DNA from 3 places in the Sinorhizobium sp. FG01 genome. Region 3 is predicted to be linked to each of the others. Evidence: predicted binding sites of a transcription regulator. Region 3 holds the regulator's gene; each other region holds the start of a gene.
The links. Region 3 encodes LexA, which represses DNA repair genes until DNA is damaged. Its sites were predicted from a motif close to TGTTCNNNNTGTGTTCNG; they were not measured.
Positions count from the first base shown of each region.

Region 1 (10,111 bases), on a different contig from region 3:
ATGCGGGTTATCGGCAGTCGGGCGCCGCTGTCGCGCGGGTCGATCGCATCCGCAGCCTTGACCGCCATCGCCACCGGCCTCAGCGCACTTCGGATCGACCAGATCGTCGCGCCGATGACGAGGCAAAACATCAGCGTCATCGGAACGATCATTGAATCGAACATCTCGCGCAGGAGGGCCCCATACATGAAACCGTTCGGGTCTTTCAGGATCGCCAGCTCGACGAACACGGATTCGCCACCCCGCTCGAAGGATTGGCCGCCCGCCACGCTGAATGGCTTTCCCTCCTCGATTGTCCGCTTCCAGAAGCGCGGCGCATTAATGCTCAACGGCAGGAAATGCTCGGCGCATTCCGTCGTGCAATCGGAAAAGAGGATAGAGCCGGAAGCGGTCCGAATCCGGACATAGATCGCGCCTGCGCGCCCATCCAGTTCGACGTAGCGTTCACGGAACGCACGATCGGCTCTGAATGTCGGCAGCCCGCCCTCCGTCGTGATCCCTTGCGACAGGATCTCCGTTTCCTGCTGCAGCATCAGGACGCTGAGCTTTTCGTCGTCAAACCAGTAATCCGCGAAAACTACGCCGATCTCAAGCACCATGGCGAGCAGCGAAAAGGCGATGATGCGCCCGGCAACAATGCCGATCAGCGACGGATTGCCTTTCCTCATGCAGCGGTCCGCAGGAGATAGCCGATGCCGCGCACCGTTTCGATCCGGATACCGGTGGCGAGGGGCTGCAATCGCTTCCGAACGCGGGAGACGGCGAGCTCCAGCGCGTTGGAACTAAGCTCCTGGCCATATTCGGAGAGGGCTGTCTCGAGCCGTCGCTTTGGAACGACGCGCCCGACCTCACGCATCAATATCTCGATCAGGGAGCGCTCGCGCGGGGGAAGGGCGATGATCGTCCCATCGCAGCTGAGCTCTGCGGTGGCTGGATCGAAGCGCAGCGCCCCGGCTTCGAGCACCGGCTGTATCGCGTGCGGATTGCGCCTCAGCATGGCCCGGCAGCGGGAAAGCAATTCGCGATGGTGGAAGGGCTTCACCAAATAGTCGTCCGCCCCGGCATCGAGACCCTGGACCCGCTCGTCGACGGAGCCGCGGGCGGTGATGACCAGCACCGGCAAGCCGGCGTGCTCCTGCCGTATCCATCTCAGAAGGTCGAGGCCGTCGCCATCCGGCAGGCCCAGGTCGAGAAGTACAAGATCGTGCTCCCGTTCGACAATGGCAGCCTCGGCTTCGCTGACACTCGAAACGGCGTCGAGCCGCCAGCCCGCATCGCGCATGGTTTCGCCCACAAGTTCGATGAGGCGGGGACTGTCTTCGATAAGCAGCAGGCGCATGCGTTTCCCTGATCTAAAGCCTTCTTGGATCGGCGGCCGCAGACCATAGGGGGTTTTCCCTCACGTGCCAACGTCGCAGAACCCGGGGAGCATCGTGCCCGACAGGACCTCGACAGTTTGCCCGCGGTACTGGCGGAGGTGTCGTGACACGCCGGCAACTTCGTCGCGTCCAAGAATAGGGACGACGCCGGTTCGAAAAAGGTGCGACGTAACCACGGGCAAAGAATTTCCATCCTGGAGAACAATGTTTTGGCTGTCTTCAGAATTCGCCGGCCGGAGATCGGCAGCATCTCCTTGAGTGCGGCGGCCACGCTTTATCTGCTGCTCATCACCAACAATTCCTTCTGGAGCCATGCGGTGACCTCTTTCGGTCACGCGTGGATCGCTGTCCTATCGTTCGGCGTGGCACTCGGTCTGACCACCTTTTCAGTCCTGACCATGCTGTCGATGAAATATCTGATGAAGCCGCTGTTGGTCCTGCTGATCGCCATATCGGCGGCTGCGTCGCACTTCACCGAGACGTTCGGCATCGTCATCGACAAGGAAATGATAGGAAACGCCGCCGTCACCACCGTGCCGGAGGCAAGCCACCTGTTGACTGGCAGTTTGGCGCTTCATCTTGCGCTCTACGCGCTCTTGCCGTCGCTTCTCATAGCCTGGGTTGAGATCAAGCATCGGCCGCTGCTCTCAAAAGCGGCTATCAATTTCCTCTTCATTGCTCCAGCGCTTCTCCTGAGCGGCATGCTCATCTACGCCAACTTTGCCGGCATCGCCTATGCACTCAGGGAGCATCGGGATCTGATGGTCCGGTTTAATCCGGCCGGACCGATCACGTCGGCGATCCGCTACGGGCTTTCCAGCTATCGCGAGCACAATCTGGTCGTGCAGCCGCTCGCGGTCGACGCCAAACAAGGCGCGCGCATCGCCAAAGCCGGCAAGCCTGTCGTCGTGGTGGTGGTCGCAGGCGAGACTGCGCGGGCGATGAACTTCTCTCTCAATGGCTATCACCGCGACACAAATCCGGAACTGGAGGCACTCGGAGTGGTCAACTACCGTGACACGACGAGTTGCGGCACGGCGACGGCCGTCTCGCTGCCCTGCATGTTTTCCATCTATCCGCGCATCGAGTATAGCGACTGGAAAGCTCGCTCGACCGAAAACCTCGTCAACGTACTGACGCATGCGGGCGTTTCGGTCACCTGGTGGGACAACAACACCGGCAGCAAGGGCATCGCCGACCTCGTCAGTTTTGCGAGCATGACGCACCAAAAGAACAGCCCACTTTGCAGCAATGGCGAATGTCTCGACGAAATCTTCCTCGGCGACCTGGATAAGAAGCTTGCCGCGACGACGAAAAACAGCGTCATCGTACTGCATCAGCTCGGCAGTCACGGCCCGGCCTATTACCTGCGCTATCCCGAAGCGTTCCGCCGCTTCACGCCGGACTGTCGCACGCCGGAGCTGATGAGCTGTACGACAGAGGAAATCGTCAACGCCTATGACAACACGATCCTCTATACCGACCATGTTCTGGCGAGCGTCGCCGGGCTCATCGAGAAGCATCAGGACCGCATCGCCGGCGCGATGATCTACATGTCGGACCATGGGGAATCGCTTGGCGAGAATGGCATTTACCTGCACGGCGCTCCCTATGCGATCGCACCGAAGGAACAAACTCAGGTCCCCTTCATCGCCTGGTTCTCGAAGCCCTACCAGGCGTTGATGGGCGTCGACACGGGCTGCCTTGCCAGAGATACCAACGAGCCGCGGTCGCACGACAACCTGTTCCATACTGTGCTGGGCATGATGGACGTGCAGACGCGAGTCTATAATCGCGCCCTCGACGCCTTCGCGGCCTGTACCAGGCCGGCGGGGCGGGAGAAAGGGGCGCCGGGCTTCCATGCGGCTGACAATGCTGCGCCACGGCGGCTGTCGGCAGTTCGACAAATCTGGTAGACTGCCGCGCTAGCATGGAGGAGAAAGCGATGCAGTTCGTTGGCATCCAGGTCTTCCCCGAGCGCGGCGGCAAGGCGGGGTTCACCGTCGAGTTCGTCGGTGCGACGGGTGAAGTCGTTTCCGTCCTGTGCCCGCAGAACGCGGCCGGCACCCTGAACAGGCTCAACGCCGTGGCGCGCGCGAAGGAAATCCTTGGAGCCGCCATGGAGGCGGATGGCGAGTTGCTCGGCATAACAGGCGCGCGGCGATCCCCATCGATCCCGGAAGGCGCGCTCGCGAATGCCCGCCAGGCACATGACGCGGATGCGATGGAAGAGCAGTTGGAGGAGGGGCTCGAGGACACGTTTCCTGCCAGCGACCCGGTGTCCATCACCAGTTCAGCCATTCCGAGAGCCACGCCGCGCCGTTGAGCTGTGCCACGGAAGCGCCGGACATCCTTCTTCCGGCTCTTCTGCCGCCTGATTAACCAACATATTGCGTTTCCGCAATTTTTCGCCGAAAGCGATTCCTTTAAATTTTGTAATGCGATAGAGCTGTTCGCTGAACCATGTGTTCGTAGCAGCAATTCAAGGTGCAACACGCGCGCCGCTGCAGCGACGGGGACAGGAGCACCGCTTCATGAATGGCCGACGTCTGACATTTGCTGTCGGTGACATTCACGGCTGTCTCGATGAGCTCGAAACCCTACTGAGCGCAATCGAGTCCGCCGCGCCGGAGGGGAGGGTGATTTTTCTCGGCGACCTCGTCGACCGGGGCCCGGAGAGCCGGGGCGTCGTCGAGCGGATCATGGCGGGACCGACCCAGGCCGGTTGGCAATGGCTCACGCTCAAGGGCAACCACGAAGACATGCTGCTCTCGGCCCGCAAGGGTCTCGCCGAGATGAGCTCGTGGCTGATGAACGGCGGCGGCGAGACCCTGGAGTCCTACGGCGGCGCCATACCCTTGAGCCATCTGGTCTGGATGGCCGAACTGCCGTCGATCATTGTCGACCCCTATCGCATCTTCGTCCATGCCGGCGTAGATGATTCGATCCCGCTCGAGGAGCAGGGCGACGACATTCTGCTCTGGATGCGGACCGATCCGAACTACTCCGGCCATTACTGGGGCAAGCATGTCTGCCACGGGCACACGCCGAGCCGCGGCAACCCCCGCACTGTCGGCAACAGAACCAATGTCGATTCGGGTGCCGTCTTCGGCGGCGTGCTTTCCTGCGCCGTTTTCGACGATGACGTCGCCGGCGGGCCGATCAATTTTCTTATTGCCGGCGGGCATCGCTGAGAGCGCCGAGAAGGAGGTTGTGCGCCGGCCCGTCCAGGGATAGTTGTGCAATCGCGCGATGCGCGAGACACTCGTTTCAAGGAGCCGGCTTGGATACCCTGACCACCGCGATATTCCCAAAAAGCTTCGCTGCCCTGCTGTTCGATATGGATGGCACCTTGCTCAATTCCATGGCCGTCGTCGAACGGGTATGGGGGGCATGGGCGGTCCGCAATGGGCTCGATCCCCATGAGTTGATGAAATCGGTGCACGGCGTGCGCGCGTCGGACACGATCCGCAAGCTCGGGCTTGCCGTCGACCCCGACCTCGAGGCGCACGCGCTCGCCTTGGCGGAGATCGCCGATGTGGAGGGTATCGTCGAGATACCCGGGGCGGTCGCCTTCCTTAATTCATTGCCGCCGGAGCGCTGGGCGATCGTCACGTCGGCGCCGCTGGAGCTGGCCAGGCGCCGCCTTGCCGCGGCCTGCATTCCGGTTCCGCGCCACATGGTCACCGGTGAGGACGTCACGGCGGGCAAGCCCGATCCGCAGGGCTATCTTCTCGCCGCCAGCCGGCTCGGTGTTCGCGGCGAGGACTGCTTGGTCTTCGAAGATGCTCCGGCTGGGATACTCGCGGGCAGTTCCGCCGGCGCCCAGGTGGCCGTGATCACCGGTGCTCACGCGGCAGCGGAGGGAACGCCGCATCTGACTTTGGAGCACTACGCCGACATCGAGGTCCGGATCGGCGGCGACGGCTGGCTTTCGCTCCACCGGCGCTATTGCTGATTTGCTCGCTGCAGGATGAGGCGATGCCGGTCGGTCGGCGCGCTTCGCTTATCCGGCATTTTTTCCAGTAACTTTGTAGAGAATGGACCTTCATTCCTTACCTTCGCTCTTGCTGCCGGGCACAATCTCCGCATGAACCTATTCATTTGCAGCAACCGGTGTTCCGGGGAGCGAACGTATGGTGAAGACGCTGATCGTTCCGGGTTTGTTCGGATCGGGCGAGGGGCACTGGCAGCGCCACTGGCTCATCGATCAACCAGGGGCCACGCTCGTCGAGCAGGGCGACTGGAGCCGACCGGCGCTTGCGGCTTGGCGAAGTGCTCTGGAGACAGAAATCGACAGGCATCCGTCGGTCGACATCGTCGCCCACAGTCTGGGCTGCCTGTTGGTCGCGGCCTTGGCCGGACGCCCGATTGTCGAGCGAATCCGAAGCGCGCTTCTGGTCGGCCCCTGTGATCTCGAGGAGACGGAGCGACTGCATCCGGGGGCGATCGCCTTCGGGGGCATGCCGCGACAGCGGCTTAGCTTTCCAAGTCTCGTCGTCGGCAGTCTTAACGATCCCTATATGCGCTTCGACCGCTTACGGATTTTGTGTGAAGAATGGGGCGGCCGCCTCGTCGATCTAGGCCATGCCGGCCACATCAACATCGCGAGCGGCTTCGGCCGCTGGCCGGCCGGCTACGATCTGCTCCAGGTTCTGAACGGCATGGCTAAAGACGACCGCTCGATCACTGCGCCGACAATGCTCGTCCGTCAATTGGCGCGTTCGGCTCCAGCGAGCCGGCAACGATCATTTTCCTAAGGCGCGTTCAAACGTATTCACGCTGCACACTTTGGGCGACATGCATTAACGCCACATACCGCGCATGCGGGCCCGGACATCGATGCGCAATTGCTGCGCATCACGCTGGCCAGCCGCAGCCGGCTTGGCAACGGGCCAGGCCGAGCACTCGAAGAATTGCAGAAGCGTTGCAGGTAGGAAGCGGCTGCGCGAGGCGTAGACATGCCGGTCGCCCTGGGCATGCTGACCGTGCGTAAAAAAGCGCTGCGGGGTGATCAGATGCAGGCTGTCCTTGGCGCGCGTCATGGCGACGTAAAGCAGACGGCGCTCCTCCTCGACCTCCGCCGTGCTGCCGACACCGAGATCGGACGGAATGCAGCCGTCGACGCAATTCAGCACGAAAACCGATTTCCATTCCTGCCCCTTGGCCGAGTGGATGGTCGAGAGGATGAGATAGTCCTCGTCGAGCAGCGGCACGCCCGCATGGTCGCTGGTGGCGTCCGGCGGATCGAGGGTGAGCTCGGTCAGAAAGCGCTCGCGCGACGGATAGCCGCTGGCGATCTGCTCGAGCTGCAAAAGGTCGGCCCTGCGCACCTCGGCGTCCTCATGGATCCGCTCCAGATGCGGTTCGTACCAGGCGCGGGCCGTGCCGATTTCCCCCGGCCATCCGGTCCGGCCGGATCGCAAGCTCTGCAGCATGCCGGCGAAGGCCGTCCAGGCATCGCCGGAGCGCGGCGGGGCAGGGATCTCCGCAAGCGCCGCCAACGGTTCCGGATCGGCGGCGATCGCCTCGAGGACGCGCCCCGCCGTCTGCGGACCGACTCCGGGCAGCAATTGCATCAGCCGAAAACCCGCGACCCGGTCGCGCGGATTATGCGCAAAGCGTAGCGCCGCCAGCATGTCCTTCACATGCGCGCTGTCCAGGAATTTGAGCCCGCCGAACTTTACGAAGGGGATGTTGCGGCGGGTCAGTTCCACCTCGAGGGCACCGCTGTGGTGCGAAGTGCGGAAGAGCACCGCCTGCTGCTTCAGCAGCATTCCGCCTTCGCGGTTCTCCAGAACCAGTTCGACGACGTAGTTGGCCTGATCGGCCTCGTCGCGCACGGTCACGAGCCGCGGCCGCTCGGCCGATTCCCGCTCGGTCCAGAGGTTCTTGGTGAAGCGTTCGCGGGCCAGCTCGATGACGCCGTTCGCGGCAGCGAGGATTGGCTGTGTCGAGCGATAGTTCCGATCGAGCGTGATGATTTCCGCCGCCGGCGTGAAGCTTGCCGGAAAATCCAGAATGTTGCGCACCGTCGCGGCGCGGAACGCGTAGATCGACTGGGCGTCGTCGCCCACCACGGTGAGGCCCCGACCATTCGGCTTCAACGCAAGGAGGATCGAAGCCTGCAGCCGGTTGGTATCCTGATATTCGTCAACAAGCACGTGGTCGAACCGGCCGCCGACGTCCTCGGCGAGGACGGCGTCGCCCATCATCTGCGCCCAGTAGAGCAGCAGGTCGTCGTAATCGAGGACGTTCTGCGCCTGCTTGGCTTCGACATAGGCGCCGAAAAGTTCGCGCAGTTGCTTTTCCCAGGCAGAACACCAGGGAAAATTATCGCGCAGGACCTCGTCGAGCGGCTGTTCCGCATTGACGGTGCGCGAATAGATGGCAAGACAGGTCGCCTTGGTGGGGAAACGGTTCTCGCTTTTCGACAAACCAAGTTCGTGCCGCACGATGTTCATGAGATCGGCGCTGTCTTCCCGGTCGTGGATGGTGAAATCCGGATCGATACCGATTTCCCCCGCATGGTCGCGCAGGAGCCGCGCGCCGATGCCGTGAAAGGTTCCCGCCCAGGCAAGCGCGTCGGAGATCGTCCCGGCCTTGCCGCCGAGCACCTGGCCGCAGATGCGTTCGACCCTTCGGCCCATCTCGGCGGCCGCCCGGCGCGAGAAGGTCATCAGCAGGATACGTCGGGGGTCCGCACCGTTGACGATCAGATGCGCCACCCGGTGGGCAAGCGTGTTGGTCTTGCCGGAGCCGGCGCCGGCGATGATGAGAAGCGGACCACCGATATGGGCGTCCGGTCCGACACCGTGTGAGACGGCACTGCGCTGGCGCTCGTTCAGCTTTTCCAGATATGCGACGCTCATCCGGCTCGTCCCGCCTCCAGTTGAACAGGCGCGTCCTGTGAAGGCGGCGGGATTGCCGCGAATCGCGCGTGAACGGAAAAGGAACATAGCCGCAGTTCGACATGCCGCAAAGCCGCCAGCGGTCTGGATGATCAATTTCGGCCTGAACGGATGGTCGCTTCGCTATTCGACTCGCGTTCGCTGCGCGTCGGCACCCACCGGCTTTCGCGCCTGCTGGCGCCGCGCCATGGATCGGGCTTTTCTGCGGGCGATCCTCAACTCGGAGAGTGTCGGCTGCCACCATCCCCTGGAAAACGCCTCAGGCCCGGGCTCTCGGCGGGCCGGCCATGTCGCGACGAGTTCGGCAAGGGTCGGTGGGCGCCATCTCCCCCAGACGTGGTCAGCGGTGTGATCCGCTTGCGGATAGTATTGCGCCAGCGGCGCCGGCTCGGCGACTTCGCCGGAGAGATCCACAAAGACGACGCTCCCATACTGAACGGTCGCAACCGGGCGGCCCAAGGGCGGCGGATCGTCAGCGGGGAGGGGATAGCGGCGGCGACGCCTTTCCGCGGCCCGCGCTCTCGCCGCTCTCTCTGCCTCGGAATCTTTTTCCGCATCTCGGCGGCGCTTTCTTTCCTCCGGTTCGCTTCGTCGAGCGGCCTCCTCGATCCGTGGCCAGTGTCGCTGCAGTTCCTCGTAGGACCGGAAGGGTACGCGCCAGACCCGCCCATCCTCGTCCCAATGCGCCCAGGGAATTCCGCGCAGCAATTCGATCACCGATCTGGAATAGGGCGTTCGGATGCGCAGGTCGTCGCGGACCTCTAGATATGGGCTGACGATGGGCTCGAAATCATAGGCGTCGCGGCCTTTGGCGTCACCATGGATGTCGGCGCGCTCTGCTTCCCGTGCCAGCCACCGCTCGATACGACCGGCGGCCGTCGTTCCCGGCACGAACCAGCTCTTGCGTTCGTCGTTCCACCGGGACCGTGGGAACTCCTCGCGAAATCGCTCGACGGTCGCTCGATCATAGGGAAAGGACGCGAACTCACCTTGCCGAGCCTCAACGTCGCGCTTCCACTGATTGTGCGGAACCATGACCGCCTCCACGCCCTTCAGGAGTAACGCTGCGCGCGGTCGCTTTCTTCGTCTCTATCGAGCCTCCCGCAGCCAGATGCTTTTCGGAACGGCGCGATGGAACCGGTCTCCTCGTCTGCGAGTTTCCCTCTTCACTAGGAGGAACGATGCCTAAGGTCACCGACACGATCACCCAGCCCCAGCCCCCGGACCGCCGGGTCGAGTGCGAGCGCGCGCTGGAAGAGGATTTTCAGATTTTCACGAGTCTGGCCGAAAGCGCCGGCTGGACGTGGCAGGAGATCGCGCTCGCGCTGATGGAGCTCACCGAAGACTATGTGATCGCGATGCGAATGGCCGCGAAAATGGCCGAAGCCACTCCCGTTCCCTTCCCAGGAAACAAGACGTTGCACTGATGGCAGGCGGCCCGACCTCGCGTCGTGGGATCACTCCCGCGGACGCACGGACAGTTTTTTCAGCATTGCGACGTCGCGCACGCCGGACTGATAAATGCGAATCAACCGTGCGGCGATTTCATTCGCTCTCTCGCCGCTGCTCTCCACACCCTTTTCCTCCAGGATCTGTTCGAAAATGCTGTGCAGCAGATCCACCTCTGTGGGGCCGAAAGTGCTGCACCGGTCGCGAGATGGCACCATGGTTCATCTCCTCTCGACGGGGGCGGATTCGCACATCCGTGGCGCCCGAGCGTGTGCCGGAAACGTTCAGTGTATGCCTGATTGGGACGATGACGAGTCACTGCAGGTAGCGGCCCCGAATCTCTGTGCAAGTGCTGGTTTGCCCTTTGGGACC
Region 1 is NZ_NWTB01000002.1:474,752-484,862, forward strand. Features, by position in the region: gene CO656_RS02195 (HAMP domain-containing sensor histidine kinase) at 1-668, opposite strand, end outside; gene CO656_RS02200 (response regulator transcription factor) at 665-1,339, opposite strand; gene CO656_RS02205 (phosphoethanolamine--lipid A transferase) at 1,589-3,295, shown strand; gene CO656_RS02210 (hypothetical protein) at 3,325-3,705, shown strand; gene CO656_RS02215 (metallophosphoesterase family protein) at 3,914-4,573, shown strand; gene CO656_RS02220 (HAD family hydrolase) at 4,663-5,337, shown strand; gene CO656_RS02225 (alpha/beta hydrolase) at 5,516-6,139, shown strand; gene CO656_RS02230 (ATP-dependent helicase) at 6,185-8,251, opposite strand; gene CO656_RS02235 (hypothetical protein) at 8,414-9,325, opposite strand; gene CO656_RS02240 (hypothetical protein) at 9,472-9,717, shown strand; gene CO656_RS02245 (hypothetical protein) at 9,748-9,957, opposite strand.
Region 1: a site for LexA is predicted at 8,320-8,337, ahead of CO656_RS02230 (ATP-dependent helicase). Genes of this name have one in related genera too.

Region 2 (10,111 bases), on a different contig from region 3:
CGTGAATTTGGAGCCTGTGTCGTGATTGAGAAAGCCGTATCGACCCTTGCTGTTCCTTCGCGAGAGCACCGCGAGGGCATTGCCCGGACGGAACGCAGCATCCCTACCCATGACGCGATCATGGCCGGGATCGAGGCGATGAACACGATCGAGGTCGGCGGCGCCGCCACGACGCCAGCGCCGCTTGCCTTTCCCTTCACTGTTGCTGCCTGGAACCTCGAGCGCTGCCTGTTTCCCGAAGAAAGCGCCGAGCATCTCCGCGCGACCGGGGCGCGGCTCGTGCTGCTTTCGGAGATGGACAACGGCATGGCCCGCACCGGCCAGCGCCACACGACGGCCGAGATTGCGAGCGCGTTGGAAATGCAATACGCCTACGGCGTCGAGTTCATCGAGCTCGGCCTCGGCTCCGATACCGAGCGCGAATTCTGCAAGGACGACTTCAACGACAAGGGCTTCCACGGCAATGCCTTGCTGACCGCCGTGCCCCTCCGGCGTCCCTTCCTGTTGCGGCTTTGCGGGGAGCGCCTGTGGTTCAGGGACGACACCGATCAGCCGCGTCTCGGCGAGCGCTGCGCCGTCGGTGCCGTCATCGACACCGAAGCGGGTCCCTTCGTCGCCGTTTCCACGCATTTGGAAAGCGCCACGACCGCCGCCTATCGCGAGCGGCAGATGAAGGAACTGATCGATCAGCTGGACACCGCCTTTCCCGAACTTCCGATCCTGATCGGCGGCGATCTCAATACGGGAAACCATATCGGCGGCGATTTCGAGGCGGAGGGCCTCTTTGCGGCGAGCGCTGCACGCGGCTTCACCCGCCACGGCGGACCGCTCGATCAAATGACCACCCGTCCGAGCCTGATCACCCGTTGGCCGAAACGGGCGATGAAGCTCGACTGGTTCTTAGCGCGGGGGCTGAAGATCGGCGAGAGCCGCATCGTTCCCTCGCTCGACACCTCAGGGCGGCCGCTCTCCGATCACGACCTCATCACCTGCCTCGTCGAGGGTTTCCAATAGGCGCCGGTCTCCTTGCCTAAGCGCCTTGCGCATTCTACATGTGGCGGGCCTCCTGTGGCGGTGTCCGCCGTTGCGGGTGCATGATCGTCGCGGTAGCGCTTTGAATTGCTGTATGATTTCGCCGAAGCGATTTCCGCCTTGGGCGAATGCGGCAGGGGAACCAACGGGAACGGGAAAATGGCAGGAATCGTCAATGTCGGGGTCCAAATGGACCATGTCTCGGGCATCACCATTGCGGGCGATTCCACCTTTGCCATGAGCCTCGAGGCACAGGCGCGCGGGTACCGGCTGTTCCACTACACGCCCGACAAGCTGTCGCTGCGTGACGGCAAGGTCTATGCGACCGCGCAGCAGATGACGCTGCGCGACGTCAAGGGCGACCATTTCACGCTGGACGAGCCCGAGCGGATCGATCTTTCGACCATGGACGTCATCCTGCTTCGCCAGGATCCGCCCTTCGACATGGCCTATATCACCTCGACGCATCTTCTGGAGCGGCTTCACCCGAAGACGCTCGTCGTCAACGACCCGGCCTGGGTGCGCAATTCGCCGGAGAAAATCTTCGTCACCGAATTTCCCGACCTGATGCCGCGGACGCTGATCACGCGGGATGCGAGCGAGATCGCCCGCTTCCGCGAGGAGATGGGCGACATCATCCTGAAGCCGCTCTACGGCAATGGCGGCGCCGGGGTCTTCCATTCGGCGCGCGACGATCGCAATCTCTCGTCGCTGCTTGAAATGTTCGGCCAGATGTTTCGCGAGCCCTTCATTGCCCAGGAATATCTGCCGGCGGTCCGAAAGGGCGACAAACGCATCCTGCTCGTCAATGGCGAGCCGGTTGGCGCCATCAACCGCGTCCCGGCCGAACACGACGCCCGCTCCAACATGCATGTCGGCGGCCGCGCCGAGGCGACCGAGCTCACCGCTCGCGAGAAGGAAATCTGCGCCCGCATCGGACCGGCGCTGAAAGAACGCGGCTTCCTCTTCGTCGGCATCGATGTCATCGGGGATTACATGACCGAAATCAACGTCACTTCGCCGACTGGCATCCGCGAGGTCAAGAAGTTCGGCGGCGCCGATGTCGCCAGCATGCTCTGGGATGCAATCGAAAAGAAACGCGGCTGACCTCCGCAATCGTTTAGGAACGTTCGACCTGCCCGGTCGGCACACGCCGATTTCACCTCACGCGCGTTTGTTCTATTATTGTTCTTGTTTTTGAGCGCGTACCGTGCAAGATTTGGCTTGCTACCGGCGGCGGTTGTGCGGTGCAGGCTGGAGCAATGGGGGCATCATGGTCGCGCGCGTCAGCACGGTTGCGTTTCAGGGTATCGAGGGCGTTCCGGTCGACGTCCAGGTAATGGTGGCTCCTGGCAAGGTCGGCATGCAGATCGTCGGGCTGCCGGACAAGGCCGTTGCCGAAAGCCGCGAACGCGTCCAGGCGGCGCTGCACGCCTCGGGCCTGGCGCTGCCGGCCAAGCGGGTCACCGTCAATCTGGCGCCGGCCGACCTGCCCAAGGAAGGCAGCCATTTCGACCTCGCCATCGCGCTCGGCCTGATGGCGGCGCTCGGCGCCATCCCAGCGGATGCACTTTCCGGCTTTGTGGTCATCGGCGAGCTTAATCTCGACGGCACGATCGCTCCAGTTGCCGGCGCGCTGCCGGCGGCGATCGGGGCCAATGGACTCGGCAAGGGGCTGATCTGCCCAGCCCAAAGCGGCGCTGAAGCGGCCTGGGCCGGCGCCGAGATCAATATCCTGGCGCCGCGCAGCCTGATTGCCATCGCCAATCATTTCCGCGGCACGCAGGTGCTCTCCCGCCCCGAACCGGCGGTCCGGGCGGCCGCCGCCGATCTTCCCGATCTCGCCGACATCAAGGGCCAGGAAAGCGCCAAACGGGCGCTGGAGGTCGCGGCCGCCGGCAATCACAATCTCCTGATGGTAGGCCCTCCCGGTTCCGGCAAGTCGATGCTGGCGTCGCGTCTGCCGTCCATCCTGCCGCCGCTCTCCCCAGCCGAGCTGCTCGAAGTGTCGATGATCCATTCGATCGCCGGGCAATTGGCGGGCGGCAAGCTCTCCGACCGCCGGCCGTTCCGTGCGCCGCACCATTCCGCCACCATGGCGGCGCTGATCGGCGGCGGTTTGCGGGCAAAACCCGGGGAGGCGTCGCTCGCCCATCATGGCGTCCTGTTTCTCGACGAGTTTCCGGAGTTTCCCCCGCAGGTGCTCGATGCGCTGCGCCAGCCGCTCGAAACCGCCGAATGCGTCATTGCGCGCGCCAATCACCGTGTGAGCTACCCGGCGGCGATCCAGCTCGTCGCCGCGATGAACCCCTGCCGCTGCGGCATGGCCGGCGAGCCGGGCCGCAGCTGCGCCCGCGGCCCGCGCTGCATGGCCGATTACCAGGCGCGGATTTCCGGTCCGCTGATGGACCGCATCGATATCCGCATCGACGTGCCCGCCGTCAGTGCCGCCGACCTCATCCGCCCCGGCACGGCGGAGGCAAGCGCCGTCGTCGCGCGCCGCGTCGCCCGCGCCCGCGAGCTGCAGCGGGGTCGCCTCGCCGCCCTCGGCCATCCGGAATTGACGAGCAATGCCCGGGCATCGACGGCGATGATCGAGAGAATCGCCGAACCCGACTCGGCGGGGCTGCAGCTCCTCAGGGACGCCGCGGAAAAGATGAAGTTCTCGGCGCGCGGCTATCACCGTGTACTGAAGGTGGCCCGCACGCTCGCCGATCTCGACGAAGCACCGACCGTCGGACGGATCCATCTCGCCGAAGCGATCTCCTATCGCGTCGCCGGCGAGCGCCTGCCGGTAGCGGCGTAGCGCTCGCCTGGCCCAGTTGCACAAATCCAAGTCCATCTCTTAAGGCCCGCTATCGTGTTCCCCTTCAACGGCACCTTCCAACCAAACGGTTTCGTTATGCCGCTCGCCCTTGTGGCAGGCATTCTCCTTGGACCGGCCGTGGGGTCGGCAGTGTCCGAGAACCCAAGCAAGCTCTCCTATGGGGCGAGAATCGGCATGACGATGACGATCGTTTCGAAGGAGGGAATTGGAACGGCAAACGCTGTGATCCGCCTGAAGCACACGCCGCAGGACGCGAAAGTCTTCTGCGTCGAATATCTCCGCGATGACTCGTTGCGCTGCATTGGAGACGTGATCGCGACGACGAAGCTCGCTGACCGCGTCACCGGCAATTGCGTCGAGCGCACCTGGACGGACATGCATGGCTCCAGCTATTCCTTTCACGGCTCCGCCAGGCAGTCTCCTGAAATGATCAAGAAAGGGCTGCTGTCGGAGACGGACTATCTCATCCGCCGCGACGGTGACGAGGCTTTTCTCCCAAACCTTTCGCTTGCCTCCTACGCCGAGAGGCTCGAAATTTTTCAAAGCCTTTGCCCCGGAATTGCGAAATAGCGCCACGAAACGGCGAAGCGTGCTGCACTACAGCGTCCGCGCCCCCTTTCAGGCGATCGCGATCAGGGACGGCGGGATGAACCTTTCATCGCCGAGTTCGCCTCGAAGATGAGATCGATGAGGGAGGTGCGGAGAATGCGAAAGCGGCTTCGACCAAGGCCGACCTCATGAACAAGCCCAGCGATTGGCACGAGATCGTCGTGTCGCTGAACAGCGAAGGGATCGAGCGCGGTATGGGCGGAAAACCGAGCACCTCCTCTCATCCCGCTCCGCAGTGCCCGCGCCTCTACCCGCCCAGCCCCTCGAAAAGCACCGTCGAAAGATAACGCTCCGCAAAGGACGGAATGATCACCACGATCATCTTGCCGGCATTCTCCTCGCGCCGGCCGACTTCGATCGCCGCCTGGAGCGCGGCGCCGGAGGAGATACCGACCGGCACGCCTTCGAGCGTGGCGACGAGCCGTGCCACTTCGACCGCTTCGCCCGCATTCACGGTGACGACCTCGTCATAGATCGAGGTGTCGAGGATCGGCGGCGCGAAGCCAGCGCCGATGCCCTGGATCTTGTGCGGTCCCGGCGTGCCGCCCGAGAGAACCGGCGACTCCTCGGGCTCGACGGCAATCACCTTGACCGACGGCTTGCGCGCCTTCAGCACTTGACCGGCGCCGGTGATCGTGCCGCCGGTGCCGATGCCGGAAACAAGGATATCGACGCTGCCTTCGGTGTCGTTCCAGATTTCCTCGGCGGTCGTCCTGCGATGGATTTCCGGATTGGCCGGGTTTTCGAACTGTTGCGGGATGATGGCGTCGGGCAGCGTCTCGGTGAGTTCCTGCGCCTTGGCGATGGCGCCCTTCATGCCCTTTGCCCCTTCGGTCAGCACCAATTCGGCGCCGAGCAGCGACAGCATCTTGCGCCGCTCGACCGACATCGTTTCGGGCATGGTGAGGATCAGCCTGTAGCCTTTAGCGGCGGCCACGAAGGCAAGCGCTATGCCGGTATTGCCCGATGTCGGCTCGATCAGCGTCGTCCGGCCGGGCTCGATCTTGCCCTCCGCCTCAAGCGCTTCGATCATCGCGACGCCGATGCGGTCCTTGACCGAGGCGATCGGATTGAAGAACTCGAGCTTGGCAAGCAGGTTCGCCTTCACGCCCTTTTCGCTGGCGAGCCTGTCCAGCCGCACGATGGGAGTGTCGCCGATCGTTTCGGTGATTGATGAAAAGACGCGGCCGCGGCCGGGCTTGCGCGCTTCTGGCATTGTGCTTCTCCCGTTGCTCAAGATGGTTGTCATGAGAATAGGAACAATCAACGGTCCATTCCAGAGCGGGAAAGCGCCGGATGCGGGCAGGCGAAGGAAAAAGCGATAGCAAACCCGCCGGTTGGAGCATGTTTTTCCGGTCGGTGGATAGCACGGCGTGGAAAGTTCCGCTTGAGAACGCCGCACCATCGCTCGCAAAAATTGACCCGGTGACAAGAACGGCGTTGCTAGCGACTCGTTGAGCCGTGCACGTTCCGGAAAAATTGCGGAAGGGGAACGGCCTTGCCCGAAACTCACAATCTCATCGGCTTCGCGCTGATTGCGCTCGGCATGGTACTGACGCCGGGACCGAACATGATCTACCTGATCTCCCGTTCGATCTGCCAAGGCCCGGGCGCCGGCCTTGTCTCGCTCGGCGGCGTGGCACTCGGCTTCGTCTTCTACATGGTCTTCGCCGCGCTCGGCATCACCGCCCTGTTGCTCGCGGTTCCCTTCGCCCACAACGTGCTGTGCTTCGCCGGCGCACTCTATCTCCTCTTCCTCGCCTGGCAGGCCGTGAAGCCCGGCGGTCGCTCGCCGTTCCAGGTCCGCGACCTGCCGCAGGACGGACCGCGCAAGCTCTTCGTCAGGGGCCTCGTCACCAGCCTGCTCAATCCGAAGGTGGCGGCGCTCTACCTTTCGCTGCTGCCGCAGTTCATCCGACCGGAATCCGGAAGCGTGCTCCTGCAGTCGCTCGTTTTCGGCAGCCTGCAGATCGCAATCAGCGTCAGCGTCAATGTGCTGATCGCGGTGACCGCCGGGTCGATCGCCGCCTTCCTCGCAGGCCGGCCCCTCTTCATGCTGGTGCAGCGCTGGATGATGAGCACCGTGCTCGCCAGCCTCGCCGTCAGCATGGCTGCCGAGGCGCGCCGGTAGGCGAGGTCACCCGTGAAAGGCCAGCTTGCACCCGGGGGACCGTTGCGCGATCCTCTTCGGCGGAGATTTTGACCATGTCCGGCAGATCAACATCCTTCAGCTTGACCGCGGCCCATGTTGCGCAGGTCCACAGAGCGATTGCGGACGGCGGTCCGGGATCCGGAGCGCAACTGCACACAGATGCGGACTATGACCACTGGGTGGCGCGGATAATGAAGTGCCATCCGGCTCCGGGCTTGCCAACCTTGCTCTTCGCCTATGGATCACTGATCTGGAGGCCGGAGATCGAGCATGTCAGGGAAGAGATCGGCATCGCCCGGGGCTGGCATCGTTCGTTCTGCTTGCGGATGCTTCGCTTTCGGGGCACACCCGATGAGCCGGGTCTGATGATGGCCCTCGACCGCGGCGGGCAGTGCCGCGGCGTTCTCTACGAACTGCCGAACGACGACCTCGAAGGCCAGCTCGGAAGGCTGTTCCGGCGTGAGTTCACCTATAAGCCGCCCAACAGCATGCCCCGCTGGATCAAGGTCGAGACGGGGCAGGGATCCGTTCCCGCTCTGGGTTTCGTCATGAACCGCGCTTCGTCATTCTATACCGGAAGCCTTCCTCTCGAGGCCGTCGCCGAAGTCCTGGCGCGCGCCTGCGGCCATGTCGGCTCGGGCGCGGAGTATCTCCTCAACACGGTAACGCATCTTGAAGCCAGGGGCATTCGAGATCGCAATTTGTGGCGCCTACAAGCGCTCGTAGCGGAGTGCATCGAGCGCGATGGAGCCGCGGCGTCAAGCGAGCTCATTCAAACACTGGACGCATGAAGCTGCGCTCGTAGCTTAGAATGCAGCGCGTCTCCTCGGCATAGGCGAAGGCCGCTTGGCATTCAGGATCGGCGGCCATCTGCTCGCGATAGGTCTCGTAGGCTGCGAGCGAGGGAAAGCTGAAGAGCGCGAGCGCAATATTGTTGGCGCCCTCATGCGGCATGAAATAGCCGTGATGGCTGCCGCCGAGCCGGTTCACCAGCGGAATCCAGAGCTTGGCGTAATGCTCGAATTCCTTGAGCTTGTAAGGATCGATGACGTATTTCAAATAGCAGGTGATCATCAGGCGCTCCGTTCGGCGTGCTGCTTGATACGTGGGGCCGAACGAAGCGTCCAGCCGAGATTGGTGCCGGCCGCTGCCAGCAGGATCGCGGCCGATCCCAGGATCTGCACGGGCTGCAATTGGTGCCCGAAGGCAATGCGGTCGACCAGGATTGCGGCGATCGGGTAGATGAAAGAAAGCGCGCCCGTCACATGGGTCGGCAGCCGCTGGATCGCGCCATAGAGCAGGATGTACATGATGCCGGTGTGGACGACGCCGATGGTGATCAGCAAGGTCCACTGGATTGCGCTCTGCGGCAGCGGCGCCGTCATGGCAAAGGGGGCGAGCATCGCCGCGCCGGTCAAGACCTGGATCAGCGCGATAAGCTGCGGCGGCGTGCCCTTGAGCAGCTTGGTGACGATCGCCGCAATGGCGTAGAAGAAGGCGGCGCCGAGCGAGAGGGCGATCCCTGCGAGATAATGACCGGTTCCGGCTCCGCCCGCCGGCTTTGCGGAGACGATCGCCAGCATGCCGATGAAGGCGACCGAGAGCCAGAACAGCTTGGTTGGGGTGATCTTCTCGCCGAGGAAAAGCGCCCCGAGCCCGAGCAGCATGAAGGGCTGCGTGTTGTAGACCATCGTCGCAATCGAGATCGAGGCGTGCGAATAGGCTTCGAAAAGCAGCAGCCAGTTGACGACGATCGCCACACCGCCGAGCACGGAAAGCCCGACGACCTTCGGACGCAAGTGCCTGAGATCGATGAGGCCGAGGGCTGCGGCAAGGATTGCGAGCGTCACGGCCCCGAAGACGCAGCGCCAAAAGACGACGCCGGCGACCGGCTGTCCCGACATCAGTACGAACCAGCCGATCGTTCCCGATATCAGCATTGCCGCCGTCATTTCCGCGCTTCCGCGCCGCAAATCCTTGTTCATCGCTCTCGCTCCACTGATGACTTGACCGCCAGAGTAATGAGTCTGCTGATGCGAATATATGGATTGGCGAAGGAGATTGTGAGAGAATGCCTAATTGTGTAAGGGGAACTTCCCAAGTTGACTTACGGAGTTGCCGATGCTGGACGAACTTGACCGTCGTATCCTGGAAATTCTCGCCGCGAACGCCCGCGTGTCGCTGAAGGAACTCGCGCTGGAAGCGGGGCTCTCCTCGCCGAGCGCTGCCGAGAGGCTGCGCAAGCTAGACGAGCGTGGCGTGATCAACGGCTTTACCGTCTCCGTCAACCCGGCGCGGCTCGGCTATCCGCTGCAGGCGGTGGTCCGCGTCCGGCCGATGCCGGGCATGCTGCACATCGTCGAAAAACTGATCCAGGAGACACCGGAAATCGTCGAATGCGACAAGATCACCGGTGACGATTGCTTCATCGCCAAGATGCTCGTCCGTGACATGGGCGAGCTCGACACGATCCTCGATCGCATCGCCGAAAAGGCGCAGACCAACACCTCGATCGTTAAGTCGACGCCGGTCAAGCGGCGCCTGCCGCCGCTATAGATTCTTGTTTATGCATGTCGTTATCCCAAAACCGCTGCACACTTTTGGCGGACATGCATCAGTTAGCTCCCGTCGAGCCGAAACCGCCGGCGCCGCGCTCGGTCGGCGCGGCGCCGTCTGCCTCGCGGATCGCCACCTGGATCACCGGGGCGATCACCATCTGGGCGATGCGGATGCCGCGCTCGACGATGAAATCCGTCTCGCCGAGATTGATGAGCAGCACCTTCACTTCGCCGCGATAGTCGCTGTCGATCGTGCCCGGCGTGTTGAGGCAAGTGATGCCGTGCTTGAAGGCAAGTCCGGAGCGCGGTCGCACCTGGCCCTCGTGGCCGGCGGGGATCTCGAAGATGAAGCCCGTGGGCACCAGCGCGCGAGCGCCGGGCGCAATCGTCATCGGCTGATCAGCGGGCACGGCGGCTCGCAGGTCCATGCCCGCGGCCCCGGCCGTCTCATAGGCAGGCAGGTCGAGGTCTCGCGCGTGCGGCAGACGGACGAGAGCGAGAGCAGGGTGGTCTATGGAATTGTGCATGGCCATTCCGCCATAAGCAGGATCGGTCTCCCGGCAGTCAATTGCATATTGCCGTCCGAGCCTGTAAAGGACGCGGCAACTCACAGGATACTCAGATCATGGCCGAAAGCATTGCCGAGGCGGTTTCCCGCCGCCGCACATTTGCGATCATTTCGCACCCGGACGCCGGTAAGACGACCCTCACCGAAAAGCTGCTGCTCTTCGGCGGCGCGATCCAGCTCGCCGGCGAGGTGAAGGCCAAGAAGGACCGCATCCAGACCCGTTCCGACTGGATGAAGATCGAGCGCGAGCGCGGCATCTCGGTCGTCACCTCGGTGATGACCTTCGAATACGACGACACGGTCTTCAACCTGCTCGACACGCCCGGTCACGAGGACTTTGCCGACGATACCTATCGCACGCTGAC
Region 2 is NZ_NWTB01000005.1:188,429-198,539, forward strand. Features, by position in the region: gene CO656_RS09070 (sn-glycerol-3-phosphate import ATP-binding protein UgpC) at 1-25, shown strand, start outside; gene CO656_RS09075 (endonuclease/exonuclease/phosphatase family protein) at 22-1,014, shown strand; gene gshB (glutathione synthase) at 1,192-2,139, shown strand; gene CO656_RS09085 (YifB family Mg chelatase-like AAA ATPase) at 2,306-3,838, shown strand; gene CO656_RS09090 (hypothetical protein) at 3,893-4,429, shown strand; gene cysK (cysteine synthase A) at 4,716-5,684, opposite strand; gene CO656_RS09105 (LysE family translocator) at 5,967-6,599, shown strand; gene CO656_RS09110 (gamma-glutamylcyclotransferase) at 6,812-7,411, shown strand; gene CO656_RS09115 (NIPSNAP family protein) at 7,389-7,694, opposite strand; gene CO656_RS09120 (DMT family transporter) at 7,694-8,605, opposite strand; gene CO656_RS09125 (Lrp/AsnC family transcriptional regulator) at 8,742-9,176, shown strand; gene dut (dUTP diphosphatase) at 9,235-9,711, opposite strand; gene CO656_RS09135 (peptide chain release factor 3) at 9,804-10,111, shown strand, end outside.
Region 2: a site for LexA is predicted at 2,208-2,225, ahead of CO656_RS09085 (YifB family Mg chelatase-like AAA ATPase). Genes of this name have one in related genera too.

Region 3 (10,111 bases):
GAGTAATCGGAAATCGTGCTCGGCTCGAGCTGGAAGACGTCCGCGATAGCACGGCCGGCCATCTGGGTCGCAAGCTTCGTCCAGTATCCGTCGCCGCTCAGGCTCTCGCCAACGATCGCAATGTCCGGATTTTTCTCCTGGAAGAGCTTGGCGACGCTCAAGGTCCGCTTCGAGCGATCGTTGGATCCCCACCACATGGCGCGGAGCTGCACGTTTTCGGCAGCGAAAGCCGAGGTCGCGCCGAGTGCAAGACCAGCGGCCGTGCCGGCCGAGCCGAGCAGGAATGTACGTCGATTGAGTAGCATGCCGTTCCTCCTGTCGTTGTCTGCCTCGCGCTCTCCTCCAGCGCCAGGCGAAGCCATTCTGCGAAAGCTTATGCAAGAAAATTGATTTTGCAAGATTTTGTTCGCGACTTGCAAATTTGCACAAATTGCGCGATCTTTGCGCCATGACAGACATTTCTTCCAAACGACTGCGGCAGGCCGACATCGCTACTCGGGCCGGCGTCTCCGTTTCCACCGTCTCGCGTGTCCTTGCGAACGAGCCGGGCATCAGCGACGACGTCCGCCGGCAGATCCTCCAGGTCGCCTCCGAGATCGGCTATCCGATCAAAGCCCCGCCAGCGACAAGCCCCGGCGCCTTGGCCCTGATCGCAAGCCATGGCGTGACGGGCGGCCTCAGTGTCTTTTACGAGGGGATTGTCGAGGGTCTGCGGTCCGAGGCAGCCAAGTTGGGCATGCCTTTCGATATCCGCCTTGCCAGAGAGGCGAAGGCGACACCTGAAGCGGTCCGGGAACACCTGGGATCCGTCGAAGCGGAAGGGCTCTTCCTGGTCGGGATCGACCCCGCTGACGCACTTTGCAAATGGCTCGAGGAAAGTCGCACGCCGGTCATCCTGGTCAATGGCACCGACCCGCAAATGCGTTTCGACGGCATCTCGCCCGCAAACTTCCACGGCGCCTATGCGGCGACCCGGCGATTGCTTGAGGCAGGCCATCGCCGCATCCTTCACCTGACCGGATCGCATCGGCATACGATCCGTGAACGTGTTCGCGGCTTCGAGGCGGCAATCGCTTCGGCGGACGGCGGCGAAGGGCGCGTCATCCGCCTGCCCTTCGAGGGCAATTCCAGCGTCGAGGCGCATGCGGCGACGCTCGCCGCCCTTGCCGAGGACGGCGGCTTCACGGCTGCGTTCTGCATGAACGACTTTCTCGCCGTCGGCGTGCTCGAAGCGGTCACCGAGCTCGGCCGGCGCGTTCCCGAGGATTTCGCCATCGTCGGCTTCGACGATCTGCCCTGCGCCGAAATGGCAAATCCACGGCTCGCGACGATGCGTGTCAACCGCGTGGCCCTCGGCCGCGACGCGATCGGTATGATGCACTTCCGTCTCCATCATCGCGATAGGCCCGCCCGGCACGTGTCGCACGCGGTGTTCCCCGTCGCCGGCGGAAGCTTGGAGGCGAGACGGCACCCATGACCTATGATCCCGCCAGTTCCAACCCGCTCGTCGGCAATCCGCTGGAAACACGCAGCGACATGCAGCACGCCCTGCTGGGCCTCTTCGATCCGCTGTTGCCGTATTTTTCAAAAGGGAACGCGCGCGTCCGCCTCGATGCCGCCGCCGCCCACTTCGACCGGGCCGCAGCCGATCTCGAGGGCTTCGCGCGGCCGCTTTGGGGGCTTGCACCGTTTGCCGCCGCCGGCGGCGATTTCCCCCATTGGCGCCGCTATGTCGAGGGCATCGCAAACGGCACCGACCCGAACCATCCGGAGTTCTGGGGCAATGTCGGCAACCGCGACCAGCGCATGGTCGAACTCGCCGCCCTCGGCTTCACCCTTGCCCTGATCCCGGAGAAACTGTGGGACCCGCTAAGCGGCCGGGCAAGAGACAACCTCGTCACCTATCTGCTCCGGGCGCGAGAGTTCGATTATGCCGAAAACAATTGGAAGTTCTTCCGTATCCTCGTCGACATCGCACTCGATCGGCTCGGTATCGACTACGACCGCAGCCTGACCGATGCCTATCTCTCGGAACTCGACGGATTTTACATAGCGGACGGATGGTATCGGGACGGCAATGTGCGGCGTGTCGACCATTACATCCCGTTTGCGATGCACTTCTACGGCCTCATCTATTCGCGCCTCGTCGAGGATGACTATGCCAGGCGCTATCGCGAGCGTGCGCTGGCCTTTGCCCAGGATTTTCGCCACTGGTTCGCCGAGGACGGAGCGACCGTCCCCTTCGGCCGCAGCCTCACCTATCGCTTCGCCTGCGCCAGCTTCTGGTCGGCGCTCGCCTTTGCCGATCTCGAGGCGCTGCCCTGGGGCGAGATCAAGGGCCTTTGCCTTCGCCACCTCAGATGGTGGGCGGACAAACCGATCACCCATCGGGACGGCGTGCTGTCGGTCGGTTACGGCTATCCGAACCTGTTGATGTCGGAAAACTACAATTCAGCGGGCTCTCCCTACTGGGCGTTCAAGGCCTTCCTGCCGCTCGCTGTTTCCAAGAACCATCCGTTCTGGACTTCCCAGGAAACGGCCCCGAGCCCGTCGCCCGACCCGGTGGCGCTCCCCCATCCTGGCATGGTGATGATGCCCGCCAAGGGCGACGTCGTGGCGCTTTCCTCCGGGCAGGAGAACCGGCAAATGCGGTTCGGCTCGGAAAAATACGCGAAATTCGCCTACTCGACGCGTTACGGCTTCAGCGTCGAGAGCGACGAGCGGGCCTTCAGCGGAGGCTCCTTCGATTCGATGCTGGCCTTCAGCGACGACGGCATTCACTACCGTGTGCGCGAGGCGAACGAGGAAGCACGGCTTGCCGGTAACGTGCTCTTTGCGAGGTGGTCGCCCTGGCCGGACGTCTCCGTCGAGACCTGGCTGCTGCCGGCCACGCCCTGGCATGTCCGGGTGCACAGGATCACGACGCCGCGGCCGCTTGAAACTGCCGAGGGCGGCTTTGCCATTGCCAGACGGGACTTCGAAGCCGATACACTTTCCGCACAGGCGGGTTGGGCCTATGCCATCGGCAAAGAGGACTTCAGCGGAATCCACGACCTCGGCTCGACAGTCACGCGCCAAGGTCTGGCACAGAAGGCGGCGCCCAATACCAATCTCATCGCCGCAAAGACCCTGGTGCCGCAATTGCGCGGCACGATCCCCGCCGGTGAGACTATTCTCCGCTGCGCCGTGCTGGCCGTTCGCGACATCTCGGCCGTGTCGGGCGATTGGGAAGGTCCGCCCGCTGTCCCCAAGATCGCCGAACTGCGCACCGTCGCCGAAGAGGGCGTAAGGGTCAGCGCCATGCAAGCGCCGGGACGCATGTCATGACCCCCCCGGCGATTGCCTTCGCGATGCAGCCCGAAAGGACGGAACACGTACTCACACCGGAACTTTTCGCACGCATAGACCGTCTCGCTCGCATACTCGATCGGCAACCCATGACCGTTTTCGGCGACGGCCGGGGAAGCCGCTTGCTCGCCGAAGCGGAGATCCTGGTGACCGGCTGGGGCGCCCCGAGCTTCGATGCGAACGCCCTTCGATCGGCCCCTCGCCTTCGGCTCATCGTCCATGCGGCAGGAACGGTCAAGGACCTGATCGATTTGTCCGTGTTCGATGCAGGAATCACCGTCAGCCATGCGGCCGAAGCCAACGCCGTGCCGGTCGCGGAGTTCACGCTGGCGGCAATCATTTTTTCGGGCAAGCACGTTTTTCGCTTCCGCGACCTTTATGCCGCCGACAGAGGGCGTCAGCGCATCCAGCTGCTGCAGGGGCAGGCTATTGGAAACTACCGCCGCACCATCGGCATCGTTGGCGCCTCGCGGATCGGAAGGCGGGTGATCGACCTGCTTCGCCCCTTCGATTATCGGGTGCTGCTCTACGATCCCTTGGTCGGGGAAGAAAGCGCTTCGGCTATCGGTGTCGAAAAAGCCGATCTCGAGACGCTGATGGCGCATTCGGATATAGTCTCGCTGCATGCGCCTTCTCTGCCCGAGACCCAGCACATGATCGACGGGCGGCGGCTGTCCCTGATGAAGAACGGTGCGACACTGATCAATACGGCGCGGGGTGCGCTCGTGGACGAGGCCGCACTGATAGACCGGCTGAAGACGGGCGCAATCAATGCCGTCATCGACGTGACGGATCCCGAGGTGCCGGAAGGAACGTCGCCTTTCTATGATTTGCCGAACGTCTTCCTAACGCCGCACATTGCCGGCGCCATCGGACTTGAGAGGACGCGACTCGGCGAAATGGCCGTCGACGAAATCGAGCGCTTTCTGGAAGGCCGGCAGCTGCTGTTCGAAGTCCGCAAGCACGACCTGGAGCGCATTGCATGAGCGATTTCGAACCGGGGCTCTGCACCGTCACCTTCAGGAGCTTGCCTCCGGAAAAAATCGTCGGCTTAGCCCGGAGCGCCGGTCTTGCGGCGATCGAATGGGCAGGCGACGCTCATATTGCTCCGGGCGACACGTCCAACGCCCGGATCGTCGGGCTCCTCAGCGCAAGGGCCGAACTGACGACATCCTACGGATCCTATGTCGCGCCACCGACTGACGACCTCATCGAATTCAGGCGTGCGCTCGAGAGCGCGATTGCACTCGGTGCCTCGAATATCCGCATCTGGCCAGGCACCCGCCGGCGCGATTCAAAGGACTACAGCGCAGGCGAAAGACGTGATGCCGCAAAGGCGATCCGCGACATGGGCGCCGAAGCCGCGCGCCACCGCGTGACCGTCTCGCTGGAATATCACCCGCAATCGCTGACGGACACGACCGACTCGGCAAGCCGCCTGATCGACGCGATCGCCCACGACAATGTTTATCTCTATTGGCAGCCGCGGCCCGGGCTGGAGCTCGGCGAGGCGCTCGCAGAGGTCGCCCGCATCGGTCAGCATGTATCTCATGTCCACGTCTTCGCCTGGGATCGAAATCGCAACCGTTTTCCCCTGGCATCGGCATCCGACTATTGGCGAAGCGTCCTCACGGCCCTCCCCGCATCGCGCTGGACCGGGCGACGCTTTGCAATGCTGGAATTCGTCGCCAATGACGATCCCGCCGCCTTCATCGAGGACGCCGCGACGCTCAAGCAAATTCTCCTCGAGTGACATCCACGACGGCCCCGATCCTCCCCACGCGAGACGCCGGGAGGGACTGGCGCGGGCGCTCAAATCCGCCTATATAGGTGAACGGCTGGGGTCGTAGCTCAGTTGGGAGAGCGCCGCAATCGCACTGCGGAGGTCGAGGGTTCGACTCCCTTCGACTCCACCAAACGACCTTTGTCCGACCCGGAGACATAGGTAACAGAACATCGCTAAGACATCAGCGACATCTCTGTAGCGGGCCGATCCGACGTGGCTCGTCACCCTCGGACGACCACCACTTCAGACTGTGTTCGCAGCAGACCCATTGCGAACGCGAATTCCGTTAAGAAGCGAGCGACCCGAAGTCAGAGGGAGCGGTGTTTTCCACCCGATGTGCCGTCTTCCCGCCTTGCCCCTCGCTTGCCAAAGAGCCTGATTTGAGAGAGACTTAGCACCTGGCATCATTGCATATCGGCAACTCCCGCAAGTGGGGACTACCATGCCTCTCAAATCTCTGATCGCCGCCGCCTTAATCGCTCTTCTCACACTTTCAGGATGCGCCACGACAGGCGCTACGGGCAACACGACCTACACCCAGTGGTACGGCCCCTACCCTGAACCCGACTTCGACGTTCTTAGCCCCGGCGGGCTGCGCCTCGCCTACTAGGACGGCTTGTCAAGACGATGCACAGCGTCGTCAAAGGTGAGCAAACGCTCGCCTATGTGTGACGCTTGCCGCACGCAAGTCTTCACCACCATCGAAACCCGCAAACCGTCCGTGCCGCCCTGATAGCGGACGCGCCTCGACGCATGAGTTCACGGAATATTAAGTGCTTGCGGAACACATATGGAACGGATAGTTTCTGTTCTTGATTTGTTTCGCGAATCTGGAGTGACGCGCATGCTGACCCGCAAGCAACAGGAATTGCTTCTGTTCATTCATGAACGGATGAAGGAATCCGGGGTCCCGCCCTCCTTCGACGAGATGAAAGATGCGCTCGATCTTGCGTCGAAATCGGGCATCCACCGGCTGATCACTGCGCTGGAAGAACGCGGTTTCATTCGCCGGCTACCCAATCGGGCCCGAGCGCTCGAGGTCATCAAGCTGCCGGAAGCCTATTCGAGCCCAGCCCAGCCGCGGCGCGGCTTCTCGCCGAGCGTCATCGAGGGCAGCCTCGGCAAGCCCCCGGCACCGAAGCCGGCGCCAACGCCGCCGGTCGAGAGCGCGTCTATAACAGTGCCGGTCATGGGCCGGATCGCCGCCGGCGTGCCGATTTCGGCCATTCAGAACAATACGCACGAGATTTCCGTGCCGGTCGAGATGATCGGCAGCGGCGAGCACTACGCCCTCGAAATCAAGGGCGATTCGATGATCGAGGCGGGCATTCTCGATGGCGACACGGTGATCATCCGCAACGCCAGCACCGCCAGCCCGGGCGACATCGTCGTCGCCCTGATCGACGACGAGGAGGCAACCTTGAAGCGATTCCGCCGCAAGGGCGCATCGATCGCACTGGAAGCGGCGAATCCGGCTTACGAAACGCGCATCTTCGGACCCGACCGCGTGAAAATTCAGGGCAAACTCGTCGGTCTGATCCGGCGCTATCACTAGGCCGATTTGGGTTCCTGTGCCGATCCTGTGTGCGGTCGTTTCGCGCGGTCGCGACGACAGAACTGTTCTCTTTGCCTTCCGTGATCTCGCTTACTGCGGCCGGCGTTTATTGGTCTCGGCGTCCGCCATGCCACCGGCAAGAAGCGCTCTCGTATTCCGGCCTGTTCAAAGCTGTTTGTGGGCGTCTTTTTTGAACGTCTCCCTCTTGCGCTCCACATGGATTCGTTTTAAACGCCCGCCATCGCTCGATTTTACGAGCACGAGAGGCCTCGTGGCGGAGTGGTGACGCAGAGGACTGCAAATCCTTGTACCCCGGTTCAATTCCGGGCGAGGCCTCCATTACACATCTAATTGCCGATTCTACGTCACGAGATCAGGTGCTCGATCCGGTGCCACGCCCTTGGCTGGTAGCAATCTGCTCCAGGGTTTTCCCACAGCTCAGGTCGATGTTTATAGCCCGTCGATCGGCGACCCAAAGTTGAATCGAGGCATTTTTCGCCTGCCGAGGCATATAAGCTTGGCGCGAACCTGCCCCGGAGCTTTAGCTGTTGAGGCGATTAGACCGGTACGCTCGACAAGACCGCCGCCAAGAGCGCCGGATGCGGCGAGGCAGTTGACAAGCGCAGATAGCGGCCGGTCGGCTTTGAATGCCGCATCAGTGCGGCGTGGACAGATTGTTCTCCGTCTATCGCGGCTGGATGCTCCAATATTCTCGCCAGCTTCGTCAGCAGCTTCGAACGCATCCGTCTGAGCTTGATGTCGTTCGCACGGCGACAGAGAGCGAAAATGCGTAAGAAACTCTTCTCTCCCGTCCCATCGACGCAGATGAGTTCATCGTAACCGCGGCGATCGGTAACGACGAAATTGCCGGGATTTACATCCATCATGACGATGTGCAGGCGGCGAAACCGTTCGAAGATTTCGTCGATCATCGTGAGATGCCTGGCGGTGAGCTGCCCCGAAAACGCCAACTGAGCGAGGGTGGGCGCGAGCTTCCCATCGCGTCTGGTTATTTTTTCCACCACGAGCCCCAGGCCGTACTCGGTCTGGGCGAAGCCGAATATCTTCGGTATCGGCAGTTCGATGGCGTCCGCGAGGGAGAACTTTCTCGCCTGCTCAAGGAATTCGTCGACTTCACGCCGAAACGTTCGATAGGCCCCGAAACGTTTGAATTGGTTGAGGAATGCAAACGCCCTCTTTGACTGGCGTGTGCCGCTTGCTTCTCTGGATCCCAGCTTCAGAACCTTGATGAGAACACTCGGATGGAGACGATTCTCGAAAATGCTGCGCTGATGGCCGGCAGCGCATTCACGCCAGTCGGAAAGTTCGATCCTGTCGTCGAACATTTTCTGAACCCCGGATTGTGACAGTTTTGTAAAAAAACTGTGTCTGGGGGAAAAGTTCAAGAGCGGCGTGCTTGGCGGCGCTATCTCTACCGTACATAGTATGCGGTAGTTGCAGTCTTGCCACTGTGACAGGGAGCGACGGGTGAAAGCAACCTTCCGGCCGTCCTCCCCGTGGGAGGAACTGCAGGCCTGTGCCCGGCCTACTTCCCGGAGTTCTCAGTGCCGCGCCGACGCGCCCACCAGACGGCGAGCTTCCGGCGGGCGCGGCGCACTGCAGGGATGTCATGCGACAATACGAGCAGGCCGAGCGGGACCATCCAGAAACCGAGAACCGGCAGAAAACCGAGCAGGCCACAGACGACGAGCAGCGACCCGATCAAGATGCGCAGGGCCGGCGAGTCGGGCAGCCGAATTCGCCAGTTGCCGAGCACGATTTGACGTGTTTGCGGATCGATGCCGAAATATCTCTTCTTGCCGCCGTTCGCCATTATGCCTCTTTAATCCAACTCCCCAACAGTTGGTGCCTTCTCCACAGGGTGACAACCGCGGCCCAAGATTTTTTTTGAAAAATCGCTTGGCAAATCGGAAAAGCATTTGTATTAGCAGCCTCACTTCTGCGGCGCAGATGATCCCTGGTAGCTCAGCGGTAGAGCACTCGACTGTTAATCGATAGGTCGCCGGTTCGAATCCGGCCCGGGGAGCCAGTTTCGAAAGAGCCATTCGCGGCGTGCGCCCGAATGGCTCTTTTCATTTGTCGTCCTTACTCGACCTTACATGAAGGTGCTTCATGCGCTTGGCGTGGCTTTTCCTGGCGCTCGCGATTGCGACCGAAGTGGTCGGTCTCACCGTCATGAAGGCCTCCTCGGCCTCGTGCGCCTATATCGGCCACGCGGTCATGTATGCCTCGATCGCCCTCTCCTACGTGTTTCTCGCAAGGGCCGTGAAGACAGTACCGGTTGGCGTGGCCTATGCCATCTGGGAAGGCTCGGGCGTGGCGCTCATCACCCTCGTCTCTGTCTTCATCTTCGGCCATGTACTGAGCGGCCGCGAAGTGGTCGGGCTTTCCATGGCAGTGCTCGGCATCCTGCTTGTCAATGCGGGCAAGGCTCACGACGACGACATCGGCGAGGAAGCCGCGCCGTGACGGCCTCCGGTCTCTCCTTCGCCTTCGCGTTCATGGCCGGCCTGCTCGATGTCGCGGCAAATCTCGCTTCGTCGAAGTCGGATGGCTTCGTCAAACGCGGATGGGGCGTGCTTTCGATCCTGCTGGTGCTCGCCGCGTTCGCCTTGCTCGCCGAGGCGGTGAAAGGCATGGAGCTTGCGATCGCCTATGCCGTGCTGGGCGGCACCGGAATTTTCGGCACGGCGATCTCCGGCCGCCTCTTGTTCGGAGAGAAGCTCAAGCCGATCGGCTGGGTTGGCCTGATCCTCGTCTTCGGCGCAGTGCTCGTGCTTCACACCGCCTGACGCGGCCGCTTGTCGGATGCCGACTGCTTGTGCTTCGGAGCTGTACCATGCGGGCCGGGCCCGGACACGAGCCAGTCGACAAGCGCGAAATAGGCGCCGTAGGGCAGGAGCCGCAGCAACTTGACGGCATAGGTGAAGCGTTTCGGGAAGGTGATCTCGAAATGTCTCGACTTCAGACCCGTGCAAATCCATTCCGCCGCCTCGTCGGCGCTGACAAGGGGGGCCGGGCGCGACAGGTTGTTCTTCACCGAGCCACGCGTCGCGATGAAGCCTGGACAGATCAGTTGCAGCCTGATGCCGATCCGGTCGAGGTCGAATTTCAGGCTCTCGGTCATGTTGATGAGGGCCGCCTTGGTGGCGCCATAGGCGGCGCTCATCGGCAGTCCGCCATAGCCGGCCACCGACGACATGATGGCGATCTGGCCATGGCCGTTCGCCTTCATGTGCTCAACCAGGGGCACGAGACAGTTGACGACGCCGTGCAGATTGACCGCGAAGCTCTTGTCGAATGCCTCGAGATGGAGGTCGTCTCCGCGCACGGGTATGGCTACGCCGGCATTGAGGATCGCCAATGCCACCCGGCCATGCTCATATTCGATCGCCGTCAGC
Region 3 is NZ_NWTB01000003.1:84,703-94,813, reverse strand. Features, by position in the region: gene CO656_RS03190 (ABC transporter substrate-binding protein) at 1-305, opposite strand, end outside; gene CO656_RS03185 (LacI family DNA-binding transcriptional regulator) at 449-1,477, shown strand; gene CO656_RS03180 (DUF2264 domain-containing protein) at 1,474-3,327, shown strand; gene CO656_RS03175 (hydroxyacid dehydrogenase) at 3,324-4,334, shown strand; gene CO656_RS03170 (sugar phosphate isomerase/epimerase) at 4,331-5,101, shown strand; tRNA gene CO656_RS03165 (tRNA-Ala) at 5,189-5,264, shown strand; gene CO656_RS30105 (hypothetical protein) at 5,577-5,744, shown strand; gene lexA (transcriptional repressor LexA) at 5,979-6,689, shown strand; tRNA gene CO656_RS03150 (tRNA-Cys) at 6,955-7,028, shown strand; gene CO656_RS03145 (YrbL family protein) at 7,247-8,035, opposite strand; gene CO656_RS03140 (hypothetical protein) at 8,236-8,523, opposite strand; tRNA gene CO656_RS03135 (tRNA-Asn) at 8,665-8,739, shown strand; gene CO656_RS03130 (SMR family transporter) at 8,823-9,179, shown strand; gene CO656_RS03125 (SMR family transporter) at 9,176-9,502, shown strand; gene CO656_RS03120 (SDR family NAD(P)-dependent oxidoreductase) at 9,490-10,111, opposite strand, start outside.